Regions from separate parts of the Kosakonia pseudosacchari genome, predicted to be linked through region 2. Evidence: riboswitches for the same ligand, from Rfam matches in the RefSeq annotation. Region 2 holds a riboswitch; the other holds the start of a gene.

Region 1 (4,715 bases), 2.0 Mb from region 2:
AACAAATAATTTTTCGGCCAGTGCGCCGCCAGCGTTCTCTTCTCTAACACCCGACAAACCGCTTCCACATCATGACGTGCCGAATCAAGAAACAACCCCACCACGCTTCCACTGTGCGCCACGTTCAGACCGTATAAATCGAACCGCTCCACCAGATTGAGCAGAGTAGTGAATGCGGGTTTCGGCAACAATGACTGGCTGGCTATCGCGCTGAGCGTTGCGGCTTCGCCGAGCAGCGCGGCATCATTTTGCGCACAGGCGCGCTGTAACATTTGCCACGCGTTATCCAGGATACCTGCATTTTTCAGCAGCACCTGCTGGCGCACCATCCGGTGATAATCTGCGGTCGTCAGTGTCAGCGGGCTTTCCAGCAGCAGGATCTCGGTATGCGGAAGCGCGCCGCAGGGAATGCGCGCTGCGGCCGTGTTGTGGTCAAACAGTGTCAGGCCTGAAAACAGCGTACTGTCGGTCGGCTCCAGCGCCACGCAAAGTTTCGCCAGCGTCTCTTCATCAAGCCTTTGATTAAGATGCCGGGCCGCTGCCACGGCTGTCGCCGCGATATCGGCGGTGCTGCTGGCCATACCTTTCGCTACCGGAATCGTCGAGCGGCAGTCGATACGCAGGGTCGATGATAGTGATGCGGGAAGTTGCCAGTGCGCCAGCAGTTGCCTGAGCATCGCGCGGGTGAGCGGACGTTCGTTAGCAAGCGGCGTACCGGTGGTGACTTCCACGTGGCTGTACCACGCCACCGGGCAGGAGACCAGCTTTTCGCCGCCGAGGATCCAGCCCTGAATGATTTCGCCGCAGGATGCGGGACAGGCTGCCTGCGCCACGGTGCTTCTCCCTGAAAATAAAACCGGATAGTGTCACTTCATCCTCTCGAATGCCAGCATTACCGCCACTCTGGCCTGGAGCTACCCGGGCACGAAGCATGCTTTGTTAATGCTATTCGCCGATGGCTTTTACCGTCACCAGTTAAGGATTTTCGCAGGCTCACTACCGCACAACGTTTTTCGTCAGCACTATCACATGGCTCCTCCGGTATGTCGTTTACCGTCCGGGTAGGCGTGCAAATTACGCATGTAGCGTTGAGTAAATTCCGGCGCTGAAGATCGGTTGGCGAAAGCTGAATAAATCAGGTGTTGATAAAAACGGGTGCGCAATACATTGTCATAGCGCAACAAACTCGCGTTTACGCGACGATAAACTGCTTCAGTTTTATTTCCCTGCAGCTATTCAGTGCGCTTTGGGGAAATGTCATGAGAACGCGAACCCTGTTTTCGCGCCGTGACGCACTAAGCCAACAGGTTTTGCCGCCGCTTTTTGCGCGGCTGGGAAGGGGGTGAAAATCCCCCGCAGCCCCCGCTGCTGTGATGCTGACAACCCCGAAAACGCCACTGATCGCCAGATCGGGAAGGACGGGTGAGGATGACGCTAAGCCAGAAGACCGACCTGATGGGCCATTATCAACAACTTCGGTGGGAAGTGGGTTGCTCAGTAGCGTACGGTCGCAAGACCGGGCAAACGCGCGCCTGACTTCAGCTTTCCGCCCGTAATGGGGTGTCAGTAATGTCAAACAGGCGCAGCGCCTTTCTCCTTGCCGGAACCGGCAGCAGTTGTGGGAAAACCACCGTCACGCTGGGGCTGCTCACTGTTTTTAAACGCCGTGGCTTACGTGTTCAGCCGTTCAAAGTCGGACCTGATTACCTCGACACCGCCTGGCACAGCGCCGTTTCTGGCGTTGCGTCCCGCAATCTCGATAGCTTTATGCTGCCGGAACCCACGCTAAACGCGCTCTTTAGCCAGCATGTTGCTGCCTGCGATGTCGCCGTGATTGAAGGCGTGATGGGCTTGTACGACGGCTACGGCACCGACCCCGATTATTGCAGCAGCGCCGCGCTGGCAAAACAGCTTGGCATCCCGGTGATTTTGCTCGTTGATGGCAAAGCGGTGTCGACCTCCATTGCCGCTACGGTGATGGGGTTTCAGCATTTTGATCCGCAACTGCCGATTGCCGGCGTTATCGTCAACCGCGTCAACAGCGACAGCCATTTTCAGCTACTCAAACACGCCATTGAACGCTATTGCGCGCTCCCGGTGATGGGTTATGTCCCGACCACGCCAGGTGTTGCGCTACCGGAGCGCCACCTCGGCCTGGTGACCGCGCGTGAATCGATGGTGGAAGCGTCGTCATGGCATGATTTTGCCAGGCGTCTGGAGCAAACCCTTGATATTGACCAACTGCTCACACTCAGCCAGCTCACCACCCTGCCCGCAGGGCAAATGCCGCCATTGCCGGATGCGGTTGCAGGCACAGGGCTGACGCTGGCAGTCGCTTTTGATGAAGCCTTTAACTTTTACTATCCCGATAACCTCGACTTACTGGCGCGTGCGGGCGTGCGCATTGTGCGCTTTAGCCCGCTGCGGGATCGCCAGTTGCCGGATTGCCAGATGCTGTGGCTGGGTGGCGGTTACCCGGAGCTGCATGCGCGGGCGTTATCAGAAAATACCCCAATGCTGGAGGCTATTCGCGCGGCGCATCGGCGCGGCGTGGCGATCTATGCCGAGTGCGGCGGGCTGATGTATCTCGGCACCGCGCTGCGTGACGCGGGCGGCGAGGAGTGGCCGATGACGAATGTGATCCCCGGTCTTAGCGTGATGGGCAGCAAACTGACCCGCTTTGGCTACTGCGAAGCCCGCGCGACGCAACAGACCTTACTGGCGGCAGCGGGTGAAACCTTGCGCGGTCATGAATTTCACTACTCGGATTTCACCGCGCAAACGGCGGCGGTGCTGGACTGCCATAAAACCCGCGATGGAGAAGTGCGCAAACGCTGGCAGGGCGGCTGGCAGGTTGGCAACACGTTTGCCAGTTACCTGCATCTGCACTTTGGCCAGCACCCGCAAATGCTCAACCACTGGTTTGCCGCCGCAAGGAGCGCGCCATGACACTGCTTGCCTGGGCTGTGGCTTTTTTACTCGATCGATTGCTGGGCGACCCGCCGCACTGGCCGCATCCGGTGCGCTGGATCGGCGCACTGATTAACTTACTGCAAAACATCGTGCGGCGTTATTGCCATAGCGATAACGCGCTGCGCACTGGCGGCGGCGTGATGTGGCTGGTGGTGGTCGGGGTGAGCTGGAGCCTGGCATGGGGTGTACTGGCGCTGGCGAACGCCATTCACCCGTGGTTCGGCTGGTGCATCGAGGTGTGGATGATCTTCACCACGCTTGCCACCCGCTGTCTGGCGGATATGGCGCGGGAAGTTGAAAAGCCGCTGCGCGAAGGGCTGCTGGCTCAAAGCCGCGAAAAACTCTCATGGATTGTCGGGCGCGATACCCGCCAGTTGCAGCCGCCGCAAATTACCCGCGCGGTGGTGGAAACGGTCGCCGAGAACACCGTCGATGGGGTAATTGCGCCGCTGTTCTTTTTGCTGCTCGGCGGTGCGCCACTGGCGATGGCCTACAAGGCAGTCAACACGCTGGATTCAATGGTCGGTTACAAACATGAAAAGTACCGCGCCATCGGCATGGTCAGTGCCCGGCTCGATGATGTCGCCAATTTTATCCCGGCACGCCTGAGCTGGCTGTTGCTGAGCATCGCCGCCTGGTGTTGCCGCCAGGATGCCTGCGCCGCGCTGCGTATCGGTTTTCGTGACCGGAAGAATCACAGCAGCCCGAACTGTGCCTGGCCGGAAGGTACGGTGGCCGGTGCGCTCGGCGTGCGCCTTGGCGGGCCAAACGACTACTTCGGCGAACGCGTCGACAAACCGTGGATTGGCGATGATACGCGCGCCATTGAGGTTAATGACATTGGGCGAGCCATTCAGATGATGTGGCTGGCTTCGACGCTGGCGCTGGCGTTGTTTGCGCTGGTGCGTTTTGTGTGGATGGGAGCCTGAGGATGGAAAAGATGGATTATTTGCAGCAACCGCAGGCTATTGAAGCCAAAAGTTTTGTCATTATCGGCGACATCATCAACGAGACGCGTCCCGATTACCGCTTTGCCAGCCCGCTGCATGAAGCGGTGATCAAACGGGTTATTCATACCACCGCAGATTTTGACTGGCTCGATATCTTATGGTTCTCCGCTGACGCGCTGGAAAGCCTGTGTGCTGCGATTAAACAGGGCTGCACGCTCTACACCGATACCACCATGGCGCTTTCCGGCATTAACAAAACGCTGCTGGCGCAGTTCGGCGGTGAAGTGCGGTGCTATATCTCCGACCCGCGCGTGGTGCGTCGCGCCAAAGCTGACGGCATCACCCGTTCGATGGCGGCGGTTGACCTGGCGCTGGGGGAAGAGGGCGGCAAAGTGTTTGTCTTCGGTAATGCTCCCACTGCGCTGTTTCGCCTGCTGGAACATAACACGCCGGTAAAGGGTGTGGTCGGCGTGCCGGTCGGGTTTGTCGGCGCGGCAGAATCGAAAGCGGCGCTGGTGGCGAGCGGTTTACCGGCTATTGCCGCACACGGGCGCAAAGGCGGCAGCAATGTGGCGGCGGCGATCATCAATGCGCTGCTTTACAGCCTGCGGGAGGCGCAATGAGCGAACAGGCGTTCGACGAGCCGGTGTGGCACAACGGAAAAGCGCTGCGCAAAGGTTATACCACGGGCTCCTGCGCGACGGCGGCCGCGAAAGTGGCGGCGCTGATGGTGCTGCGCCAGCACCTTATTCATCAGGTGTCGATTGTCACGCCATCGGGCGTCACGCTGTG
Region 2 (4,715 bases):
ACGCCGTTCGCCGTTAGGCGCGCTGCGGGTTTGATGGCAGGCACAACACCGACGACAGGGAAGGAAAACTTCTCCCGCAACGCAGGTAACGATACGGTGCTCGCCGTGTTACAGGCGATAACAGCCAGTGCGAGGGGGTATTGGGCCTGAACGGCAGTGACGATTTCGACAACGCGCTCAACGATGAACGCTTCGCTCTTCTCGCCATAGGGGAAAGCGACATTGTCAAATGTGTAGATGTAATGCAGATCCGGCAGGAGATGCCGGATCTCATCATAAACGGATAACCCACCGACGCCGGAGTCAAACACCAGCACGGTAGGACGTGCGTCAGAAGGTGTAGCTGCCAGACAAGGTGTATTCCCGTCCTGCAGTTTGGTAGCCATATGCTGTCTCGTACTCTTTATCGAACAGGTTGGCGATTTTACCACGAACTGTCAGATGAGAGGTCACAGGATATGAGGCAGAAAAATCAACCGTACTATAACTTGGCAAAATACGTTGCTCAGGATTATAGGTCGAAGTGCGGTTGTCATAGCGCTTACCGAAGTACTCCCAGGCCAGATCCATATCGACATTCAATACGGACCAGTCAAGCTGATACTTCGCCTGGCGCTTCGCACGACGCGGCAGCACTTCATGGGTTTCATCATCACGCGGGTCAATATATTGCAGCGTCACGCGATGCGAGAAAATGCCGGTATCGACGCTGCCCGTCCATTCAACGCCTTTAATGGTGGCAGAGTTGATGTTGTAGTAAGCCGTATCGCTATAGGTGATCAGGTTTTCAATCTCATAGCGATAGGCAGACAAACGCCAGTCCAGCGGGCCGGTTAAGCCTTCAACGCCAGCCTCCCACTGTCTGGACTCTTCCGGTTTCAGATTCGGATTGGAAGCAATACCAAAGCGCTTCGCACCAAACTGTTGGCCTAAAGAAGGTGCCAGGAAACCTGTGCCGTAAGAAACGGTCAGACGGTAATTCTCCACGAACTCCCAGCCAGCCGCGGTCTGCCAGGTGCCGTGCCAGCCGAATTCGTCATCTTTATCTTCACGGCCCGACGCTTCCAGCGTGACATCGCCAAACTGCTGCATCCCGTTCAGATATAAGCCCGTGTTTTCACGGTCGTAAGCGTCGCGCGTCGTGCTATTGGAAGAAACCAGACGCTCCTGTTTCCAGTCGACACCGGCGCCGACAGAACCTTTGCCCACATTAACGTTGTTGCCCCACTGGATATAGCGCTGCTCCATATCATCCAGTGTGGTGCCGTCGTTATAGCGGCCATAAATACTGCTGTAGTTGTAGTCTTTGCTTTTCTGGTAGCTGGCCAACAGTTGGGATGAGTAGATCCCCTGGGCGAAATTCAGCCCGGTATCCCACCCTTGCACATAAAGCTGACGCTCATCGGCACTATAGTCTGGCGCGAACGGCGGGCTGCCAAGATCGTAATCCACGTTGTTGCTAAAGTTGTAGCCGCGAAAGAAGCCGTCAAAGTTATCGTTGAATTTGTGCTGCAGGCTGCCCCAGAACGTTTTGTTGCGATAGCCGTCGCGATCATCATCATGATCCCAGGTTGAACCGGGCTGCACGTTAAAACCGCGCGTGCTGGTATAAGAACCCGCCGCCGTTGCCACCGTGTCGCCAAATCGCTGACGCAGCGTACCGTCATACGTCTGATAGCCCTTCGAACCAACCCCGGCATTGATTTGTGATTTCTCATTGCCGGTCATGGTAATGACGTTAACCACGCCGCCAATTGCCCCGGAGCCATACACGGCAGAGCGCGGCCCGCGAATATATTCAACGCGTTGCACTAAAGAGAGCGGGATTTGGTTCAGTTCGGGATCGTTGGAAATCCCGGAGCGCGCGACCGGTACGCCATCAATCAACAGCAGCAGGTGTTTCGCTTCCGTGCCCCGCACATAAACCGAGGCGGTTTGGCCTAATCCGCCGTTTTGCGCAATATCAACACCAGGCAGGCGACGCAACACATCAACCAGTGAGCGAGACTGCCAGCGATCGATGTCCTCACGCGTCACCACTTCCGTTGGTGCAAGCACCGTCTTAGCCGGTTGTTGAAAACGATTTGCTGTCACCACCAAATTGTCTGAACTGCTATCTTGCGCCCAGCCGGAAAAAGCTGTGACGGAGAGCGCCGTCAGCAGCGAAGCTTTTTTAATCATTGTGAAAGCATCCACATAAGAGTAAGGATGCCGCAGGTTCCATCAATAGCACGCGATGATGTCAACCAGATGCGACGTAAACCGGCAGGTCTTCGGGCTTGGAGGTACATCAAGAAAGCGACTTCCCACCCAACAGGCAGTGTCTGCTCTCTCACCTTGATCCTTACCGCTGCGCGTCAGCCCCAGATTCTCACTGGATTCCCTTTTAACTCACAGGACCGGAACAGGGATGCTACATTCTGTAACATATGGATGTCCAGACTGCTAACTGACTATTTAGCTCGCATCCGGGCTGGACATCGTCTGAGCAATGCCTACAATCCCCGCGTTATTCTTAATCACTCAGGAAGCATGATGACCCCCGAACACCTGCCGACAGATCAGTACGAAGCCCAACTGGCCGAAAAAGTCGTGCGTCTGCAATCAATGATGACGCCTTTTTCCGCGCCGCTTCCGGAGGTGTTCCGCTCACCGGTCAGCCATTACCGTATGCGCGCCGAATTCCGCATCTGGCATGACGGCAATGATCTCTACCACATCATTTTCGATCAGCAGACCAAATCACGTATCCGGGTGGATAGCTTCCCGGCGGCAAGCGAGCTGATTAACCAATTAATGACGGTCATGATCGAGGCGGTACGCGGAAATAAAACCCTGCGTCATAAGCTGTTCCAGATTGACTACCTGAGTACCATCAGCAACCAGGCGATTGTCACCCTGCTCTACCACAAAAAGCTGGATGATGAATGGCAAACAGAAGCAGCGCGCCTGCGTGACGCGCTGCGCGCGCAGAATCTGAATGTGCAGCTGATTGGCCGTGCGACGAAAACCAAAATCGAGCTGGATCAGGATTTTGTCGACGAGCGTCTGCCGGTCGGCGGCAGAGAGATGATCTACCGCCAGGTGGAGAACAGCTTTACGCAGCCTAACGCGGCGATGAACATTCAGATGCTGGAGTGGGCGCTGGATGTTACGCGTCATTCTACGGGTGATCTGCTGGAGTTGTACTGCGGAAACGGCAACTTCTCGCTGGCGCTGGCGCGCAATTTCGATCGTGTACTGGCCACCGAAATCGCCAAACCGTCCGTGGCGGCAGCGCAATACAATATCGCGGCTAACCACATCGATAATGTGCAGATTATCCGCATGTCCGCCGAAGAGTTTACCCAGGCGATGAATGGCGTACGCGCCTTTAACCGTTTACAAGGAATCGATCTGACGAGCTACCAGTGCGAAACGATTTTCGTCGATCCCCCGCGTAGCGGGCTGGACGCGGAAACCGAGAAAATGGTGCAGGCCTATCCGCGTATTCTGTATATCTCCTGCAATCCGGAAACACTGTGTAAGAACCTGGAAATATTGAGCCAGACGCACAACGTTTCACGTCTGGCGCTGTTCGATCAATTCCCGTATACGCACCACATGGAGTGCGGCGTACTGCTTACGCGTAAAGACAAATAGCGCTATTCAGGCTGTATAAAATACGCCAATTCCATTTAACGGCTGGCCTGTCAAACAGGCCAGCCGAATAATAGTGGTGAGAGGAAAATAACTGCTGCACGTAACTATTTATTTATCAGAATAATGACGATTGCGGAACGTGATCGCGCTAACGTTATTTTATAATAATTTGTGAATGTTCTGACACGGTATTTATATTACCAGAGATATTTAATCCTGTTATTAAGCAATCAGCCCTGCACGAAACAGGGCTGAGAAGTAATGTCTTTTAAGGGTTATTTATCGGCAATAAAGTGATCATCATCGCCTACCGGAATATAAACACGAACCCACTCTTTACCGTCGACAATATCCCAACTGTGACCTTCTCCCGCCGTGTCTGCCGCAAGCAAAATGGTGCCGGGTTCGATGATAAAGGTTGAGCCATCGCTGACCCTGAACTTCAACTTACCTTTCATCGTCACCACGTATTGCTTCTTCGGTGCCGGATGCACACCTTTTTGCCACTCTTCGAAGGTATTGCTGAAGTAGAGATTTTGCGAAGAGAGCTTCGCCAGCGAGGGAACAGAACCTTTAATAAACGCAGAGTGGTTATCCTGCGTATTAATGAGCTTTATCGCCGGAATACGATGTTCGCTCACGTTCGTTTTGGTTGTATCCGCGGATCCGGTGATCGAAATAACTAAACCTGCAGTGGCTAATAGAAGTTGTGTTATTTTTTTCATGAGGATGTCCAGAGTTAATTTTTACCTGCAACCTGAAAGCATCAGGCAACCGAATAAAATGCCGCTCCAGTACAACAAAGAAAGGGAATTACATCGTAGATTTTTTTAATTAATAAATTATTAATTCATTAAGGCTGGAAACTATTTCGGAGGATAAAAAAGAAAGAGATAATTGTCGGCGCTCACTTATTCACGAATATAAACCCCTCTCCCGCAGGGAGAGGGGTTAACGCTTATTCAGAGGCTTCGTGTTTGCGACCGCGCAGACGAAAACCAATCCAGAAAACCAGCACCACCGACAATACGGCAGGCAGGAAGTTAGAACCGATATCCGGGTACTCCGCGCGT

Evidence for each region. A riboswitch is a leader RNA that binds a small molecule or an ion and turns the genes downstream of it on or off. The one in region 2 is predicted to bind cobalamin.
Region 1: linked by a shared signal. The riboswitch ahead of IP581_RS14420 (cobyrinate a,c-diamide synthase) and the one ahead of btuB (TonB-dependent vitamin B12 receptor BtuB) in region 2 are both predicted to bind cobalamin.

What each region holds. Positions count from the first base shown of each region.
Region 1 is NZ_CP063425.1:3,042,315-3,047,029, reverse strand. It holds gene IP581_RS14425 (L-threonine kinase) at 1-833, opposite strand, end outside; cobalamin riboswitch at 1,289-1,470, shown strand; gene IP581_RS14420 (cobyrinate a,c-diamide synthase) at 1,570-2,949, shown strand; gene cbiB (adenosylcobinamide-phosphate synthase CbiB) at 2,946-3,902, shown strand; gene IP581_RS14410 (cobalt-precorrin-8 methylmutase) at 3,914-4,546, shown strand; gene cbiD (cobalt-precorrin-5B (C(1))-methyltransferase CbiD) at 4,543-4,715, shown strand, end outside.
Region 2 is NZ_CP063425.1:125,125-129,839, reverse strand. It holds gene murI (glutamate racemase) at 1-386, opposite strand, end outside; gene btuB (TonB-dependent vitamin B12 receptor BtuB) at 331-2,181, opposite strand; cobalamin riboswitch at 2,248-2,419, opposite strand; gene trmA (tRNA (uridine(54)-C5)-methyltransferase TrmA) at 2,536-3,642, shown strand; gene IP581_RS00585 (cupin domain-containing protein) at 3,918-4,367, opposite strand; gene IP581_RS00580 (YijD family membrane protein) at 4,601-4,715, opposite strand, start outside.